One region of the Stenotrophomonas sp. STEN009 genome, then DNA from elsewhere that is predicted to be linked to it. Evidence: riboswitches for the same ligand, from Rfam matches in the RefSeq annotation. Region 1 holds a riboswitch; the other holds the start of a gene.
The links. A riboswitch is a leader RNA that binds a small molecule or an ion and turns the genes downstream of it on or off. The one in region 1 is predicted to bind glycine.
Positions count from the first base shown of each region.

Region 2: linked by a shared signal. The riboswitch ahead of ACVOMM_RS07340 (trimeric intracellular cation channel family protein) and the one ahead of gcvP (aminomethyl-transferring glycine dehydrogenase) in region 1 are both predicted to bind glycine.

Region 1 is NZ_JBRRES010000013.1:32,255-41,057, forward strand. It holds gene ACVOMM_RS08190 (M2 family metallopeptidase) at 179-2,146, shown strand; gene ACVOMM_RS08195 (hypothetical protein) at 2,331-2,720, opposite strand; gene ACVOMM_RS08200 (multidrug effflux MFS transporter) at 2,833-4,059, opposite strand; glycine riboswitch at 4,361-4,463, shown strand; gene gcvP (aminomethyl-transferring glycine dehydrogenase) at 4,526-7,393, shown strand; gene ACVOMM_RS08210 (VOC family protein) at 7,477-7,887, opposite strand; gene ACVOMM_RS08215 (amino acid permease) at 7,988-8,803, opposite strand, start outside.
Region 2 is NZ_JBRRES010000011.1:35,487-44,289, forward strand. It holds gene ACVOMM_RS07315 (primosomal protein N') at 1-2,008, shown strand, start outside; gene ACVOMM_RS07320 (glutathione S-transferase family protein) at 2,068-2,688, opposite strand; gene ACVOMM_RS07325 (NYN domain-containing protein) at 2,795-3,589, opposite strand; gene ACVOMM_RS07330 (NAD(P)/FAD-dependent oxidoreductase) at 3,709-4,989, shown strand; gene ACVOMM_RS07335 (GIY-YIG nuclease family protein) at 5,089-5,364, opposite strand; glycine riboswitch at 5,404-5,493, shown strand; glycine riboswitch at 5,507-5,612, shown strand; gene ACVOMM_RS07340 (trimeric intracellular cation channel family protein) at 5,695-6,312, shown strand; gene ACVOMM_RS07345 (3-deoxy-7-phosphoheptulonate synthase) at 6,510-7,583, opposite strand; gene ACVOMM_RS07350 (hypothetical protein) at 7,841-8,101, opposite strand; gene ACVOMM_RS07355 (hypothetical protein) at 8,559-8,803, shown strand, end outside.

The DNA of each region.
Region 1 (8,803 bases):
AACCGGCCCCACCCCGCCAACTCACAGGAAACCCGCTTTTGCTCCGGCCGTTGCCGTCGCAGTTGCTTCTGCGGGTGCAGGGCTGCAAGCCCTGCCGAACCCCACCAACCTTCCACACTTGCGGTGGGCACGCGCGCCCACTAGCCTTCGGCCGTCGTTCACCACCCAAGGACCGCCCGTGAAACACCGTCATCTCCTGCTGGCCGCTGCTGTCGCCGCCGCCACGCTGGCCCTGGCTGCCTGCAAGAAGGAAGCGTCCCCCGGCGCCGAGACCGCCGGCAGCAGCGCACCGGCCGGCGAGACCGCCGACCAGTTCGTTGCCCGCATCAATGCCGAATACAAGGCTGCCTATCCGGAGATGACCTCGGCGCAGTGGCTGTCTTCCACCTACATCAACAGCGATTCGGAGCGCATCGCGGCCAAGGCCAACGAGCGTTCACTGACCCAGCTCAACAGCTGGATCGAGCAGGCCGCGAAGTTCGAGGGCCAGCCGATGAGCGCAGACAGCAAGCGTGCGATCCATCTGCTGAAGCTGATGTCCTCGATGCCGGCACCGCGCGACCCGGTCAAGCTGGCCGAGCTGACCCAGATCGCCACCCGCATGGAGGGCAGCTACGGTGCCGGCAAGTACTGCACCGATGCCAACGACCCGGCCTCCTGCCGCCAGCTGGGGGAACTGGAACAGGTGCTGGCACGCAGCCGCGACTACGACGCGCAGCTTGACGCCTGGCAGGGCTGGCACAGCACCACGCGGAACATGCGTGGCGACTACCAGAAGTTCGTCAGCCTGGTGAACGAAGGTGCCAAGGGCATGGGCTTCACCGATGCCGGGCAGATGTGGCGCAGCGGCTATGACATGCCGCCGGAGCAGATCGGGCCGGAAACCGACCGCCTGTGGGAGCAGGTCAAGCCGATGTACGAGCAGCTGCACTGCTACGCGCGCGGCAAGCTGGACAAGACCTACGGCAAGGACAAGGCCGAGGTGGGCAATGGCCTGATCGCCGCGCACCTGCTGGGCAACATGTGGCAGCAGGACTGGTCCAACCTGTGGGACCAGCTGGAGCCCTATCCCGGTGCCGGAAGCCTGGACATCACCGCCGCACTGGAAAAGCAGTACCAGACCAACCTGAGTGCTGCGCTGGCCAAGGCTGGCAGGGATGCCAGCGTCGCGGGCCAGTACAGGGCACAGCGCGAAGCCGAACTGCGTACCGCGAAACAGATGACCGAGCGCGCACAGGATTTCTACGTGTCGCTGGGCATGCCCTCGCTGCCGCAGTCGTACTGGGACAAGACCCAGTTCATCAAGCCTGACGACCGTGACGTGGTCTGCCACGCCAGCGCCTGGGACATGAACATGGAAGGCGATGTGCGCACCAAGATGTGCATCAAGCCGAACGAAGAGAACTTCACCACCATCTATCACGAGCTGGGCCACATCTACTACGACCTGGCCTACAACCCGTTGCCGCCCCTGTTCCAGGGCGGCGCCAACGATGGCTTCCACGAAGCAATCGGCGACACGATCGTGCTGGCGATGACGCCCAAGTACCTGAACTCGATCGGCCTGGTTGACGCACCGCAGGAAAGCCGCGAGGCCGTGATCAACGCGCAGATGCGCATGGCACTGTCGGGCGTTTCATTCCTGCCCTTCGGCCTGATGATCGACCGCTGGCGCTGGGGCGTGTTTGACGGATCGATCACCGCCGACAACTACAACAAGGCATGGTGGGATCTGAAGGCCAAATACCAGGGCGTTGCCCCGGCCAGCACCCGCGGCGAGGAGTTCTTCGATCCGGGCGCGAAGTACCACGTGCCGGGCAATACGCCGTACACCCGCTACTTCCTCGCCCGCATCCTGCAGTTCCAGTTCTACAAGGGCCTGTGCGATGCATCGGGTTACAAGGGCCCGCTGCACGAGTGCACCTTCTACGGCAACAAGGAAGCCGGCCAGAAGTACTGGGCGATGCTCAGCAAGGGCGCCAGCCAGCCGTGGCAGGCCACGCTGAAGGAGCTGACCGGCACCGACAAGCTGGATGCCGGCCCGATGATCGAGTACTTCAGCCCGGTCAATGAGTGGCTCAAGCAGCAGAACGAAGGCCAGATGTGCGGCTGGCAGGCCAGCGCTGCGGCCCCGGTGGCGAAATGAGAAAAGGGGGGGGTGCGCGCGGGTCCGCCCCCTTGGTTGCGGGGGGGGGGGGGGGGGGGGGGGGGGGGGGGGGGGGGCCCGGGGGGGGGCGCCGCGCCCCCCCCCCGCTGTTGGGCGGGGGGGGGCGGGGCCCCGGGGGGGGGTTTTTCCCCCCCCCGCCGCGCCGGGGGGGCGGGCCCGGCCGCTACCCCTTCTTCGCGGCCAGCTGCGCGGCCAGCGCGGATTTGAATTCCTCGAACGTCTGCCCTTGTGCCTGCGCTTCGGCCTGCGCGGCGTCGCGCAGCGCGTCGGAATACATCAGTCGCACCGGGGTGCCGCTGCGCTCATGCAGCTCGCCCGCCTGCATGATCATCGCCAGCACGTGTGCCGCGCTGTGGGTCTGCCCGGCAATGCGGCCATCCATGCCCAGTACCCACTCGCCGTCGCGCCGGACGATACCGGCCAGCAGGGTGCGCTGCGGGTCGCGCAGCTCGGCGTGCGGCTCCACGGGCGAAGCCTGCGCAGCGGCGCGGCTGGCGGCCTGCGCTTCCTTGCGGCGGCGCTGGTCGCGGCGGATCTTGGAGGAGATGGACATGGGCGCTACCGCTGCGTGGGGGGCGCAAGGATAGCGCACCCCGGCCGTTGCGCCGCTTCACGTCGCCTGGCGCGCGCCGCGACGCAGCCCGCGAGCCGTCGCCGCCGTGGGCTCACGCCTCCGTGCAGGCCGCCTGGGCGGTGCGCTCGCGCAGATGCTCCCAGTACCAGAACACAAACCCGGCGGCGAAGAAGCCGGCCTGGCCCAGCGCCAGATGCAGCGGGCTGGCACTGAGCAGGGGCGACACGACGCCGGCCACCACGGTGCTGACCATCAGCTGCGCGAAGGCCTGCAGCGACGAGGCCAGGCCGCGCTGGTGCGGATACATGTCGAGCACGGCCAGCGCCAGGATCGGGAAGATCAGCGCCATGCCCATGCCGCCCAGGAAAATGGGCAGTACCGCCCACGGCAGCGCGAACTGCGGCGCCAGCACCACGTAGCCGACGTTGAGCAGTGTCGACAGCGCGCACAGGGAGAAGCCGATGGTCACCTGCCGGGTCGGCGTGGTGTGCCCGGCCATGCGCCCGGACAGGAACGCGCCGGCCGTCATGCCACCGATGGTGGGAATGAACAGCCAGGCGAAGTCGCCTTCGCCCAGATGCAGGTGCTGCATCACGAACACCGGCGCGGACGCGATGTACAGGAAAATGCCGCCGAAGCCGATGCTGCCGGCCAGTGCCAGGCGCAGGAAACGCGGGTTGAAGCCGATGCGCACATAGTCACGCAGCAGTGCGCGCGGCGACAGCGGTACCCGCGCCTCCGGCGGATGCGTTTCCGGCAGGAAGCGCGCGGTGGCCACCAGCAGCACCAGCGAGAACACCACGAGGAACCAGAAGATCAGCGGCCAGCCGGCACCGCTGAGCAGAATCCAGCCACCGATGATCGGGGCGATGGCCGGCGCGATGCCGAACAGCATCGAGACCTGGCTCATCAACCGCTGGGCGTCATGGCCGTGGTACAGGTCACGGATCACCGCGCGGCCGACGATCATGCCCACGCCCGCCGACAGGCCCTGCAGCGCGCGGAACGCCAGCAGGGTCGGCAGGTCAGTGGACAGCGCGCAGCCGACCGAGGCCCCGGCAAATACCACCAGGCCACCGAGGATCACCCGCTTGCGGCCCCAGGCATCGGACAGCGGCCCGTGCGCCAGGCTCATCAGGCCATAGAACAGCAGGTAGACGCTGATGGTCTGCTGGACGGCCACCTCATCCACCGCCAGGCGCTGGGCCAGCTGCGGGAAGGCCGGGAAAATGGTGTCGATGGAGAACGGGCCGAACATGGCCAGGCCCGCGAGCAGCAGGGCCATGCGACGGGTGGACGGAGCAACAGCGGCGGTCATGTGAACGGTGTCCGGCAAGGCCATGCGCGGCACGCACGGCGGGCGCCGGTCCCGCTGCAGCAGGGACGGCGCCAGATGAATTCGGGTATCCGCCCATGATAGGCGGGGAATGCGCCCGATGCCATGCAGCACCGCACAAAACGCACGCCCCGGGCCATCGGCCATTCAGGCGCCGGCCCTGCCCGGGCGGCCCCGGCAGCAGGCCATAACCGGCTATAATCGGCGGGCAACACGGTGGGAGAAGCGGAACACCGCTGCCGAAGGCGCAACGCCCGTAATCGCTCAGGCCCGATACCACCCGCAACACAACTCTGGAGAGACCGGTTCGATCCGGCGCCGAAGGGGCACGAAGCTGCGGCCAGCCGCGCTTCCAAACTCTCAGGCAAAAGGACAGAGGGGCGCCCCGCAGCCCGCCATCCGGCGGCTTGTGCCCGTGCGTGTGCCCTTTCCTGACGGATCCTTCGCCATGTCCCAGAACACCCCTTCCCTGCGTGAGCTCGAGCACCACAGTGCGTTCGTCGAGCGCCATATCGGCCCCAATGACGCCGAGATCGCGCAGATGCTCGACGTCGTCGGCCACGCGTCGCTGGATGCGATGACCGATGCCATTGTGCCGGCCAAGATCAAGTCGCCGGCAGCGCTGGCGCTGCCGGAGTCGATCACCGAAGTGGAGGCGCTGGCGAAGATCCGCGCGATCGCCGACAAGAACACCGTGCTGCGCAGCTTCATCGGCCAGGGGTATTACGGCACCCACACGCCGAACGTGATCCTGCGCAACATCCTGGAAAACCCGGCCTGGTACACCGCCTACACCCCGTACCAGGCAGAGATCTCGCAGGGCCGCATGGAAGCGCTGATCAACTTCCAGACCTTGTGCGCCGACCTGACCGGCATGGAGATCGCCAACGCCTCGCTGCTGGACGAAGCCACCGCAGCGGCCGAAGCGATGACCCTGGCCAAGCGTTCCGCCAAGTCGAAGTCGGACACCTTCTTCGTGCACGATGCCGTGCACCCGCAGACCCTGGAGCTGCTGCGCACCCGCGCCGAGCCCATGGGCATCGTGCTGCGCGTCGGCACCCCGGCCGAAGCGCTGGAAGCGGACAGCTTCGGCGTGCTGCTGCAGTACCCGGATACGTTCGGCCAGGTGGCCGACTACCGGGCACTGGTCGAGGCCGTGCATGCACGCGGCGGCCTGGTCGCCGTGGCCACCGATCTGCTGGCGCTGACCCTGCTCGCCGCACCGGGCGAATGGGGCGCGGACATCGTGGTCGGCAACAGCCAGCGTTTCGGCGTGCCGTTCGGCTTCGGTGGCCCGCACGCGGCGTTCATGGCCTGCCGCGATGCCTACAAGCGCTCGATGCCCGGCCGCCTGATCGGCGTCTCGATCGATGCGCAGGGCAACCCGGCCTACCGCCTGACCCTGCAGACCCGCGAGCAGCATATCCGCCGCGAGAAGGCCACCTCCAACATCTGTACCGCACAGGTCCTGCTGGCGGTGATGGCCTCGATGTACGCCGTCTACCACGGTCCGGAAGGCCTGACCCGCATCGCCCGCCGCACGCACCGCCTGGCCGCGATCCTGGCCGCCGCACTGCGCAAGGCCGGCGTGCAGGTTGCTGGCGACTTCTTCGACACCCTGCACGTCACCGGTGTGCACGCCGATGAGATCCACGCCAAGGCGCGCGCCGCCGGCTACAACCTGCGCGCGATCGACAGCGACTCGGTCGGCATCAGCCTGGACGAGACCGCCACCCGCGCCGATGTGGTTGCGCTGGCCGCCGTCTTCGGTGCCCAAGCCGATGTGGATGCGCTGGATGCCAGCACCGCCGACGCGCTGCCGGCCGGGCTGCTGCGCCAGTCCGCGTTCCTGACCCATCCGGTGTTCAACACGCACCACAGCGAGCACGAACTGCTGCGCTACCTGCGCTCACTGGCCGACAAGGACCTGGCGATGGACCGCACGATGATCCCGCTGGGCTCGTGCACCATGAAGCTCAACGCCACCGCCGAGATGATCCCGGTGACCTGGCCGGAGTTCTCGCAGATCCATCCGCTGGTGCCGGCCGACCAGGCGCTGGGCTACAAGGAACTGATCGAGTCGCTGGAAGCGATGCTGGTCGAATGCACCGGCTACGATGCGGTCAGCCTGCAGCCGAACTCGGGTGCACAGGGCGAGTACGCCGGCCTGCTGGCGATCCGCGCCTACCACCGCTCGCGTGGTGAGGAGCATCGCGACATCTGCCTGATTCCGGATTCGGCCCACGGTACCAACCCGGCCTCGGCACAGATGTGCGGCATGAAGGTGGTGGTCACCAAGACCGATGCCAACGGCAACGTCGATGTCGAGGACATCCGCCTCAACGCCGAGAAGTACAGCGACCGCCTGGCCGCGATCATGATGACCTACCCGTCCACGCACGGCGTGTTCGAGGAGGAGGTGGTAGAGATCTGCGAGATCATCCACAAGCACGGCGGCCAGGTGTACACCGACGGTGCCAACATGAACGCCCTGGTCGGCGTGGCCAAGCCGGGCAAGTGGGGTTCGGACGTTTCCCACCTGAACCTGCACAAGACCTTCTGCATCCCGCACGGCGGCGGCGGCCCGGGCGTCGGCCCGTGCGCGGTCAAGGCGCACCTGGCCCCGTTCCTGCCGGGTAAGCTGGGTGACAACGGCCCCGTCGGCATGGTCAGCGCCGCCAGCTTCGGCAGCGCCTCGATCCTGCCGATCAGCTGGATGTACATCGCGATGATGGGCCGCGAGGGCCTGCGCAAGGCGACCCAGGTCGCGCAGCTCAATGCCAACTACATCGCCAAGCGCCTGGCGCCGCACTTCAGGACGCTGTACACCGGCCGCAACGGCCTGGTGGCGCATGAGTGCATCCTCGATGTGCGCCCGCTGGAGAAGAGCAGCGGCATCGGCGCCGAGGACGTGGCCAAGCGCCTGATCGACTTCGGCTTCCACGCGCCGACGCTGAGCTTCCCGGTAGCCGGCACGCTGATGGTCGAGCCCACCGAAAGCGAGTCGCTGCATGAGCTGGACCGCTTCATCGATGCCATGATCCAGATCCGCGAGGAAATCCGTGCGATCGAGGATGGACGCCTGGACCGCGAGGACAATCCGCTGAAGAACGCGCCGCACACCGCCACCGCGGTGACGGCCAGCGAGTGGACCCACGCCTACCCGCGCGAGCTGGCCGCCTTCCCGCTGCCCAGCCTGAAGCTGCAGAAGTACTGGCCGCCGGTGGCCCGCGTCGACAACGTCTACGGCGACAAGAACGTGATGTGCGCCTGCATCCCGGTCGACGCCTACAAGGACGATGAAGTCGAAGCGTGATTGACGGAACGGCCCGCGCAAGCGGGCCGTTTTCGTTTACGGTAGCGCCGGGCCATGCCCGGCGAGCGCAGCGGCTGAACCGATCACGGATCCGGCATCTGCCCCAGGCTCAACTGCCAGGACACACCGAACCGGTCCTGCACCCAGCCGTAGCGGTTGCTGAAATCGTAGTCGCCCACCGGCATCAGCCAGTGCCCGCCCTCGCCCAGCACGCGCGCCGCGCGCTCGAACTGTTCGGCGCCACCGCACTCGACGAACAGCGAGATCGACGGACTGAAGGTGAAGTCGTGCACATCCAGGCTGTCGAAGCACAGATAGTTGGTGCCGCCGAGCATGAAGGTCGCCTGCCGCACCTGGCCGGGCACTCCCGCCCCTGCGCCGTCGGGATGGCGTTGCAGGGCAAGCAGCCGGAAATCGGCGAACGCCTCGGCGTACAGGGCCAGGGCCGCCTCGGCCTGGCCGGTGAACATCAGGAACGGACGACTGCGCAGCATGGGGTGCTCCAGTTCAGCGGGCCGATGACGGCCCCGCGAACAGGATGGCACGCAGAATGTATGCCCGCTGTAGAGCCAAGCCCACGCTCGGCTGTACGGATCAGGCCTCGCGCATGCGGCGCGCGATCGCACTGCCGGCCGCGATCGTGGCGGTCAGGGCCACCATCGACAGGAACTGCAGGCGCGTATGCGCCTCGCTCAGCAGCAGGCCGAAGATCAGTGCCAGGATCGCCAGGGCGCAGCAGGTCAGCCACGGGAAACCGGCCATGCGGAACGGCAGGCGCGAGCCGAGGCGGTCCGCACGGCGGCGCAGCACCAGTTGAGAAAGCAGCGACAGGGTCCACACCAGCAGGCAGGTCGAGCCGACGATGTTCAGCAGTACCGGCAGCACCTTGTCCGGGAACAGCAGTTCCATCACCGTCGCGGCAAACCCGAACAGCACGCTGGCCAGAACGGCGATCACCGGCACCTGCCGCGGGTCGGTCCAGCCCAGCACGGCCGGTGCCTCGCGGCGCTGCGCCAGCGAATACATCATCCGCGACGCGCCGTAGAGGTTGGCGTTGAGGGCCGACAGCAGGGCGATCACTGCGATCAGCGTGATGGCCGTGCCCGCCCCCGGAATGCGGGCCGCATCCAGCACCGCGGCGAACGGCGACTTCAGCGCTTCGCTGGTCCACGGCACCACGGCGATGATCACGCTCAGCGAGCCGATGTAGAACACCAGGATGCGCCAGGCCACGGTGCGGATGGCGCGGGCGATGCTGCGCTCGGGATCCTCGGTCTCGGCCGCGGCAACGGCCACGATCTCGGTGCCGCCGAAGGCGAACACCACCACCAGCAGGGCTGCGCCGATACCGGCCAGGCCCTGCGGTGCAAAACCGCCGTGTGCGGTGAAGTTGCTCAGTCCCGGAGAGGT
Region 2 (8,803 bases), on a different contig from region 1:
CGACGACGGCCAGGGCCTGCGTCAGGCGCTCGCGTGGTGCGACCCCGCGCCCCTGCTGCAGGGCGAACTGTGGCAGAGCCTGCAATGGCTGGCCCGATACACCCACGCGCCGCTGGGCGAAGTGCTGAGCACGGCCCTGCCGGGGCCGCTGCGGCACGGCGAAGCCCTGCCCGACACCCATCATTGGGGCTGGCAGCTGACCGCCGCAGGCCACGCGCAGCGCGGCACGCTGCGCGCAGGCAGCCGCCCGCGGCAGTTGGCGGAACTGCTGGCCGACGCCGTCGTGGACGAGGACGTGCTGGGGGCGCGCATGGAGGACTGGCGCAGCGCGGCGCGCAGTCTCGGCAAGCGCGCACTGGCCGAGCGCGTTGCACTGAGCGTGGCGCCACAGCACGCGCAACCGCTGCCCGGCCCGACCCTCAATCCGGACCAGGCCGAAGCCGTTGCCGCGATCAACGCCGCGGAGGGGTTCCAGCCCTTCCTGCTCGATGGGGTGACCGGCAGCGGCAAGACCGAGGTCTACCTGCAGGCGATCATCCACTGCCTGGCCCAAGGCCGGCAGGCGCTGGTGCTGGTGCCCGAAATCGGACTGACGCCGCAGACCCTGGCGCGTTTCCGCGGCCGCCTGGGCATCGCCGTGCATGCGCTGCATTCGGGATTGAACGACAACGAGCGCGCGCGCGTCTGGGCAGCCGCCTCGCGCGGCGAAGCGCGGGTGATCGTCGGCACCCGCTCGGCGGTGTTCACGCCGCTGCCGCAGGCCGGCCTGCTGATCGTGGACGAGGAACATGACGGCAGCTACAAGCAGCAGGACGGCATCCGCTACCACGCGCGCGATTTCGCCCTGGTGCGTGCCAAGGCGCTGGGGGTTCCGGTGCTGCTGGGCAGCGCGACACCGTCGCTGGAAACCCTGCACAACGCCTATGCCGGTCGTTACCTGCACCTGCGCCTGAAGCAGCGCGCCGGCGACGCTCGGCCGCCACGCGTGCGCATCCTGGATGTGCGCAAGCGTCCCCTGCAGGACGGTCTCTCGGCCGAAGTGCTGGCCGGCATCGGCGAGCACCTGCAGCGCGGCCAGCAGGTGCTGGTGTTCAAGAACCGGCGTGGTTACGCACCGGTACTGCTGTGCCATGACTGCGGCTGGACGGCGCCGTGCCAGCGCTGTGATGCGCCGATGACCGTGCATGGCGGCGGCCGTCGCCTGCAGTGCCATCACTGCGGTGCGCGGCAACCGGCGCCACTGGCCTGCCCCGCCTGCGGCAGCCTGGCCCTGCAGCCACAGGGAATCGGCACCGAGCGGCTGGAGGAGCACCTCACCGCCGCCTTCGCCGAGTACCCGGTGGTGCGCATCGACCGTGGCACCACCGCCCGCCGCGATGCGCTGGAACAGCAGCTGGCCAAGCTGGGGGACCAGGCCGGCATCCTGGTCGGCACGCAGATCCTGGCCAAGGGCCACGATCTGCCCAGACTCACGCTGGTGGTGGTGGTCGGCATCGACGAGGGCCTGTTCTCGGCCGATTTCCGCGCCAGCGAGAAACTCGCGCAGCAGTTGATCCAGGTCGCCGGCCGCGCCGGGCGCGCCCGCGATCCGGGCGAGGTGTGGCTGCAGACCCACCATCCGGGTCATCCCCTGCTGGAGACGCTGGTCAACGGCGGCTACCACCCGTTCGCGCAGGCCGAACTGAACCAGCGGCAGGCCGCCGGCTTCCCGCCATTCGCGCATCTGGCACTGATGCGTGCCGAAGCGCAGCAGGTGGAGCACGCCAACGCGTTCCTGCTGGCTGCACGGCGACTGCTGGGCGAACAGGCGCTGGTGGAGGCGTACGGACCGATGCCGGCACCGATGCCGCGCCGGGCCGGCTACCAGCGCACGCAGCTGCTGCTCTCATCGGCACAGCGCCCGCCTCTGCACGGCGTGCTGGCGCAGCTGGTACCGCAGCTGTATGCCTTGCCGGAAGCCCGCAAGGTGCGCTGGTCGCTGGATGTGGATCCGACGGATCTGTATTGAATGCAAGCGGAATCCGCCGGGCATGGCCCGGCGCTACCGTTACCGCGCGCGATTCCCGCTTACGTCAGCGGTGACATCACGCCGCGCTGGTAAGCGGGTCGCTCACGCAGCCGGGCGTACCACTCGGCCAGGTGGGGCAGGTCCGGACGCTGGATCGGCAGTTCATACCAGGCGTACACCAGTGAACCCAACGGGATGTCGCCCATCGCGAATGTCGCGCCCGACAGCCACGGCTGCGTGGCCAGCGTCGCATCGGCCATCGCCAGGTAATCGGCGGCGCGCACGATGGCGGCATTGATGCGCGATTCGTCGCGGTCTGCCGGCGCGGTGCGCATGATGCCCCAGATCAGATCGCTGTACAGCGGCGCCATCCGCGAGGTGCTCCAGTCCATCCATTTCTCGGCCTGTGCGCGTTCCATCGGATCCTCGGCGTACAGTGTCCCCAGCGCGTAGCGCGCGCTCAGGTAGCGCACGATGGCGTTGGACTCCCACAGCGGCAGGCCGTGGTCCTCGATCACCGGCACCAGGCTGTTGGGGTTCATCGCCAGGTATTCCGGCGTCTGTGTGCCACCGTGGCTGCCGCCCACTTCGATGGACTCGTAGGGCAGGCCGATCTCTTCGGCACACCACAGCACCTTGCGGACGTTGCTGGAATTGCGACGGCCCCAGATCTTCAACATGCGGGTATTCCTTGCGGGCAATGCGAGCGGCAACGATACGCCTGATCGGTGTACATGTGGGCGTGCGGAATGATGCGCGGGGGCGTCGGCCGGGCATGGCCCGGCGCTACCGGTTCTTCTTCGGCAGCGCGCGCACGTAGGACGACTTGCCATCCTTCTTCAGTTCGAACAGACCGATCGCCGCCAGCAGATCACTCAGCTTTCCATAGCCATAGTTGCGCGAATCGAACGAGGCCTGGTTGGCGATCTGGCTGCCCACCGGCCCCAGGTGCGACCAGCCGTCCTCGCCTTCCGCGGCGGACACGGCGCGGCGCAGCATCTTCACCAGACGTGTATCGCTGCGCATTTCCGCGCCGCTCTTGCGCGGGCGCACTTCGTCGCCGCTGCCCGTTTCACCGGTGGCCGGCTCGATGGCACCCGGCTCTGCCGTGCCCTGTTCCACTTCCGGCACGCTGGCATGGGCCTGGCCCAGTGCTTCCAGATAGGTGAATTTGGAACAGGCATTGACGAAGGGTTCCGGCGTCTTCTTTTCGCCGAAGCCATACACCTTCACCCCGTCGGTCAACAGGCGCATCACCATTGGAGTGAAATCAGCATCGCTGGAGACGATGGCGAAGCCGTCGAGGTTGCGCGCGTACAGCAGGTCCATCGCATCGATCACCATGGCCATGTCCGAGGCGTTCTTGCCCTTGCTGTAGGCGAACTGCTGGATGGGCCGGATCGCGTACTCGTGCAGCACCGCCTCCCAGCCTTTCAGCCGTGGGCTCTTCCAGTTGCCGTAGGCACGGCGGACATTGGCCACGCCGTAGCGGGCCACCTCCGCCAGCACTTCGTCGATCTTCGATGCGGGCGCGTTGTCGGCGTCGATCAACAGGGCGATGCGCTTTTCCGGTTCGCTCATGGGCCTCTCGCTGGCGGTTGCCTGAATCCGAGTATCGCCGATCCGCGCGCACGCTGACGTGACAGGCCGCCGCCGTGCGAAGATGCCGGACGGTTCCCCATGCCCCCTGGAGTGAGTCGATGAGTCGTGAGCGCGTTCCCCACCTGGTCGTTGTCGGCGGCGGTTTTGCCGGCCTCTGGGCCACCCGTGCGCTGGCACGCGAACGCATCCGCATCACCCTGGTCGACCGCCGCAACCATCACCTGTTCCAGCCGCTGCTGTACCAGGTGGCGACCGCAGGCCTGTCAGCGCCGGACATTGCCGCACCGCTGCGCCACATCCTCGGCCACCAGCGCAACGTGGAAGTGCGGCTCGGTGAGGTCGTGGCCATCGACAGGCAGCTCCGCCAGGTGCGGCTGGCCGACGGCAGCACGCTGGACTACGACAGCCTGCTGCTGGCTACCGGCGCCACTCACGCCTACTTCGGCAACGACCAGTGGGCCGATGATGCGCCCGGCCTGAAGACCCTCGACGATGCCATTGCCCTGCGCCGCAAGCTGCTGCTGGCGTTCGAGCGCGCCGAAGCCGAACCGGACCCGGCCAGGAAGGCGGCGTGGCTCAGCTTTGCCGTCGTCGGCGGCGGCCCGACCGGCGTCGAACTGGCGGGCACCCTGGCCGAGATTGCACGCCATACGCTGCGCAATGAATTCCGCCACATCGATCCGGCCAGCGCCAAGGTGCGCCTGGTGGAAGCCGGTCCACGCGTGCTGTCCTCGTTCCCGGAAGTGCTCTCGCTGAAGGCGCGCCGGCAGCTGGAAAAGCTGGGTGTGGAAGTGCTGACCGGAACGCCGGTGAGCAACATCGACAGCCAGGGCTTCACGCTGGGTGACCAGTTCGTGCCGGCGCGCACCGTGGTGTGGGCGGCCGGCGTGGCCGCCTCGCCGCTGGCGCGCACGCTGGACGTGCCACTGGACCGTGCCGGGCGCGTGCAGGTGCAGCCGGACCTGACCCTGCCCGGGCATCCGGAACTGTTCGTGGCCGGCGATCTGGCCGCGGTGAACCAGGCCAACGGCAAGCCCGTGCCCGGCGTAGCGCCCGCCGCCAAGCAGATGGGCAAGTACGTGGCCGAGGTCATCCGTGCACGCCTGCACGGCAGGCCGGAGCCCGGGCCCTTCAAGTACGCGGACTACGGCAACCTGGCCACCATCGGCCGCATGGCCGCCATCGTGCACCTGGGGCGCCTGCAGCTGTCGGGCGTGCTGGCCTGGTGGTTCTGGCTGGCCGCGCACGTGTTCTTCCTGATCGGCTTCCGCAACCGCATCGTGGTGCTGCTGAACTGGGCGGTGGCGTATTGGAGCTACCAGCGCAGCGCACGCATCATCTTCGGCGATGACCAGGATGACCGGCGGCCGAAACGGTAGCGCAGGTCTGCAACGGGGTCGGATCCCTTTCCTGCGGAAAGGGATCTGACCCTACGTCGCGTCGCGACTGCCTGCGATGCGCCGTGCCTGGGCACGGCGCTACAAAGATGAGGAATCCAATGCCTGCAACCACGCCAGCTTGCGCTCGCGCGGCAGCTGTTTGAGCTGCCACTCGGCGCGCGAAGCGGCGGAGCGGTCCGGGTACTCGCGCACGGCCAGGATGCGCAGCGGCGGGCGGGCCCGGGTGTAGCGCGCCCCCGTACCGGCGCGATGGGCGGCGAAACGCGCGTCCACGTCGGTGCTGATGCCAGCGTAGTAGCTGCCATCGCGGCATTCGAGCAGGTACAGGAACCACGGGCGGTGGGACGGGGCCATGCCGGGATTATGCCGTGCTGCACCGCAGCGGATATACTGCCCGCGAATGCAGGAGAGAGGCGCCGCGCTGGCGCCCGCCGAAGGCGCAGGCTCCCATGATCGCTCAGGCCGGTGGGCTGGAATCCCACCAACCATGCATTCGACTCGCCGAGCTGGAGAGAGGTCACCGGGCATGCCCGGCACGATCCGCCGAAGGGGCACGCGGCCTACGCCGCTGAACTCTCAGGCAAAAGGACAGCGGGAGCGGCACCGGTCATCGTCATCCCGTCATTGCGCAGGCAATGGCGGCGTCCGCGCATGGCCGGCCCCACCGCGTCCGGAGCCTGTTCCATGTTGCTGTCCATCATCTACCTGATTGCCATTTCCGCCGAAGCCATGACCGGCGCACTGTCCGCGGGACGCCGCCGCATGGATCTGTTCGGCGTGGTCATGATCGCCTGCGTTACCGCGCTCGGCGGTGGTTCACTGCGCGACATCCTGCTTGGCCACTATCCGCTGGGCTGGGTCAAACATCCCGAGTACCTCGGCTTCACCGTGTGCGCGGCGCTGATCGCCACCTGGGTCGCACGCTGGATGCACCACTTCCGCCGCACCTTCCTGGTGCTCGACGGCCTGGGCCTGATCGCCTTCACCCTGATCGGTTGCTCGATCGCACGCGAGGCCGGTCATGCCACGCCGATCGTGCTGATCGCCGGCATGCTGACCGGCGCGTTCGGCGGCGTGCTGCGCGACATTCTGTGCAACGAAGTGCCGCTGATTTTCCAGAAGGAGCTGTACGCGATCATCGCGCTGCTGACCGGCGCCGCCTATCTGCTGCTGCTGCACTGGAACGTGTCCGATGCCACGGCCATCCTGTGCTGCCTGGCGGGCGGCTTCGCCCTGCGCCTGCTGGCGATCCATTACCGCTGGGAAATGCCGAAGTTCGTGTATCACGACGAAGTGCATTGAACGATGGCGTGTTCGCCGGGCGTGGCCCGGCGCTCCCCTTCGTGCCCTGCACCACCCCGGCGATGGACCTGGCGCTGTCGCTCATGCGCAGCGCCAGGCGCATCGCCGGTGCGGACGGGCCGGTCTCCAACTCCGACCGGCCCTGATCGCGGCCGCACCCCCGCAGGCGCAGGCCGCCATCCACACACATGCCGCGCTCAGGCGGCTTCTGACACCGTCACTTCGCGACGGGCGCGCACGGCCGCAGCCAGTCGCTCCAGCACCGTCACGGTGGTGTCCCAGTCGATGCAGCCATCGGTGATGCTCTGCCCGTAGACCAGCGGCTGGCCTTCCACCAGTTCCTGCCGGCCTCCCACCAGATGGCTCTCGATCATCACGCCCACGATGCGCTGTTCGCCGTCCTCCAGCTGAACGGCGATGTCTTCGATCACCTTCGGCTGGTTTTCCGGGTTTTTCAGGCTGTTGGCATGGCTGGCATCGATCATCAGCCGCGTCGGCAGCCTGGCCTTGGCCAGTGCCTGGCAGGCGTCGGCCACGTTGGCCGCGTCGTAGTTCGGCTGCTTGCCGCCGCGCAGGATCACATGACAATCCGGGTTGCCGGTGGTCGAAACGATGGCGGTGCCGCCCTGCTTGGTCACCGACAGGAAGTGATGCGGGTTGGAGGCCGCGCCGACCGCATCGGCCGCGATCTTGACGTTGCCATCGGTGCCGTTCTTGAAGCCCACCGGGCACGACAGGCCGGAGGCCAGTTCGCGGTGCACCTGGCTTTCGGTGGTGCGTGCGCCGATCGCGCCCCATGCCACCAGGTCGGCGATGTACTGCGGCGAGATCACGTCGAGGAATTCAACGCCGGCCGGCAGGCCCAGCTTGTTGATGTCGCGCAGCAGGCCGCGGGCAATGCGCAGGCCCTTGTCGATCCGGAAGCTGCCGTCCAGGTCCGGGTCATTGATCAGGCCCTTCCAGCCCACCGTGGTGCGCGGCTTCTCGAAGTACACGCGCATGACGATCTCGAGCTCGCCGGCCAGCGCGTCGCGCAGCGGCTTCAAGCGCTGTGCGTACTCGATGGCCGCATTCGGATCGTGGATCGAACACGGGCCGACCACGACCGCCAGGCGATCGTCGCGGCCATGCAGGATCTGGTGCAGGGCCGCGCGCGATGCACTGACGGTGTCGGAGGCTTCATCGTCACACGGCAGCATCGCCAGCAGCTGGGCAGGCGGTGTGAGCGGTTCGATGGTGCGGATGCGCAGGTCGTCGGTATGGGGGGGCATGGGGGAGGTCTCCGGTACGTAGGGGGTCCCCAGCGAGGCGGCATGAAAAAAGCCGCCAGGTTCGCTGGCGGCTTTCGGGAATGCGTCTGAAGCTTTCTTCAGGGTGAGCGCAGTCCTTCCTCCGCCAGTGGCTTCGGAAAGTAATACCAGTAAAAGCGGGTAGCGGCTGCGTTCATGGGATGTATTGATAGCACAGCTTCTGCGCAGCACAAAATGTTTCATCCGCAACTGGGGAAGCGGTTCAGCAGCACGGCGATCTAGCGGCTGCCATGCACTTCCACGTCCAGCAGCAGGCCCTCGTGGATATCGGCCCAGCGCTCCAGCACCTGGTCCAGCTCCCGCCTCGCCTCCTCCAGCTGCTCGGGGTTGAGCAGGGACCGCGCCGTGTAGAGATCGGAGACCAGCCGCCGCAGTGTCGATTCCGGTATCGCCACCGAGGGCCCGTCCACATCCGGCAACTGCAACGCCGGGGTGTCGCCGGGAGGGCCGAACAGCGTGACCTGGAGCGTGCTCTGCATGATCGACTTCCCTGCGGGTGGACGTGGGCAATGCACTGTTTACCGCGTCCGGATGACCGGCGCATGTGCCGATGTGCGGATCGATGGTGTCGCGACTGGACCGATGGTGCCACCGCGTTGAGATCTTCCTTCCAGGCTTCCCACCCTTCGGCCCGGAAGGGGCGTGCAGGCGATCGATGCGCGGTTATACGGGCAATGGCATATGCGATACATGTGCTCAAGATGGTTTGCCACCGGAAAAGGGTGGCCGGGTCGGCAAAGCCCGAGGAGATGTTGTTTACGCTTGTCAGCCGGCGTCGCCTTGGGCGGCGCCGGCTGGCAATCCGTCCGCGTTCCATGGCGGGCGGTGCGGGGGGGCGCTTGCGCCCGCCGGATCAGTGACCCGGTCTTTGCCGCCACGTACCGTCCGCCACCTCTTCCGGTGGCGGTGTCGTCTGTCCTGTACGGAGCACACGCCATGAACACACCACACGTTCCCTTCCCCGGTGCCCACCCCGATCCGGCCAATGCCGATCAGGCGCCGTTCGATCCCAACGGTCTGGTCGCCCACCTGCAACGCATCGGCAGCGGTGCGGCCGCCGATGGCCAACCCTGGCCCGAGCGCCATCCAGCGAACGGCCGACGCATGATGCTGGCCGATGCCGATGGCGCACTGGCCGGCCTGCGCATCGTGCAGGAGGTGCTGCTGGCCGCCGAACGCTG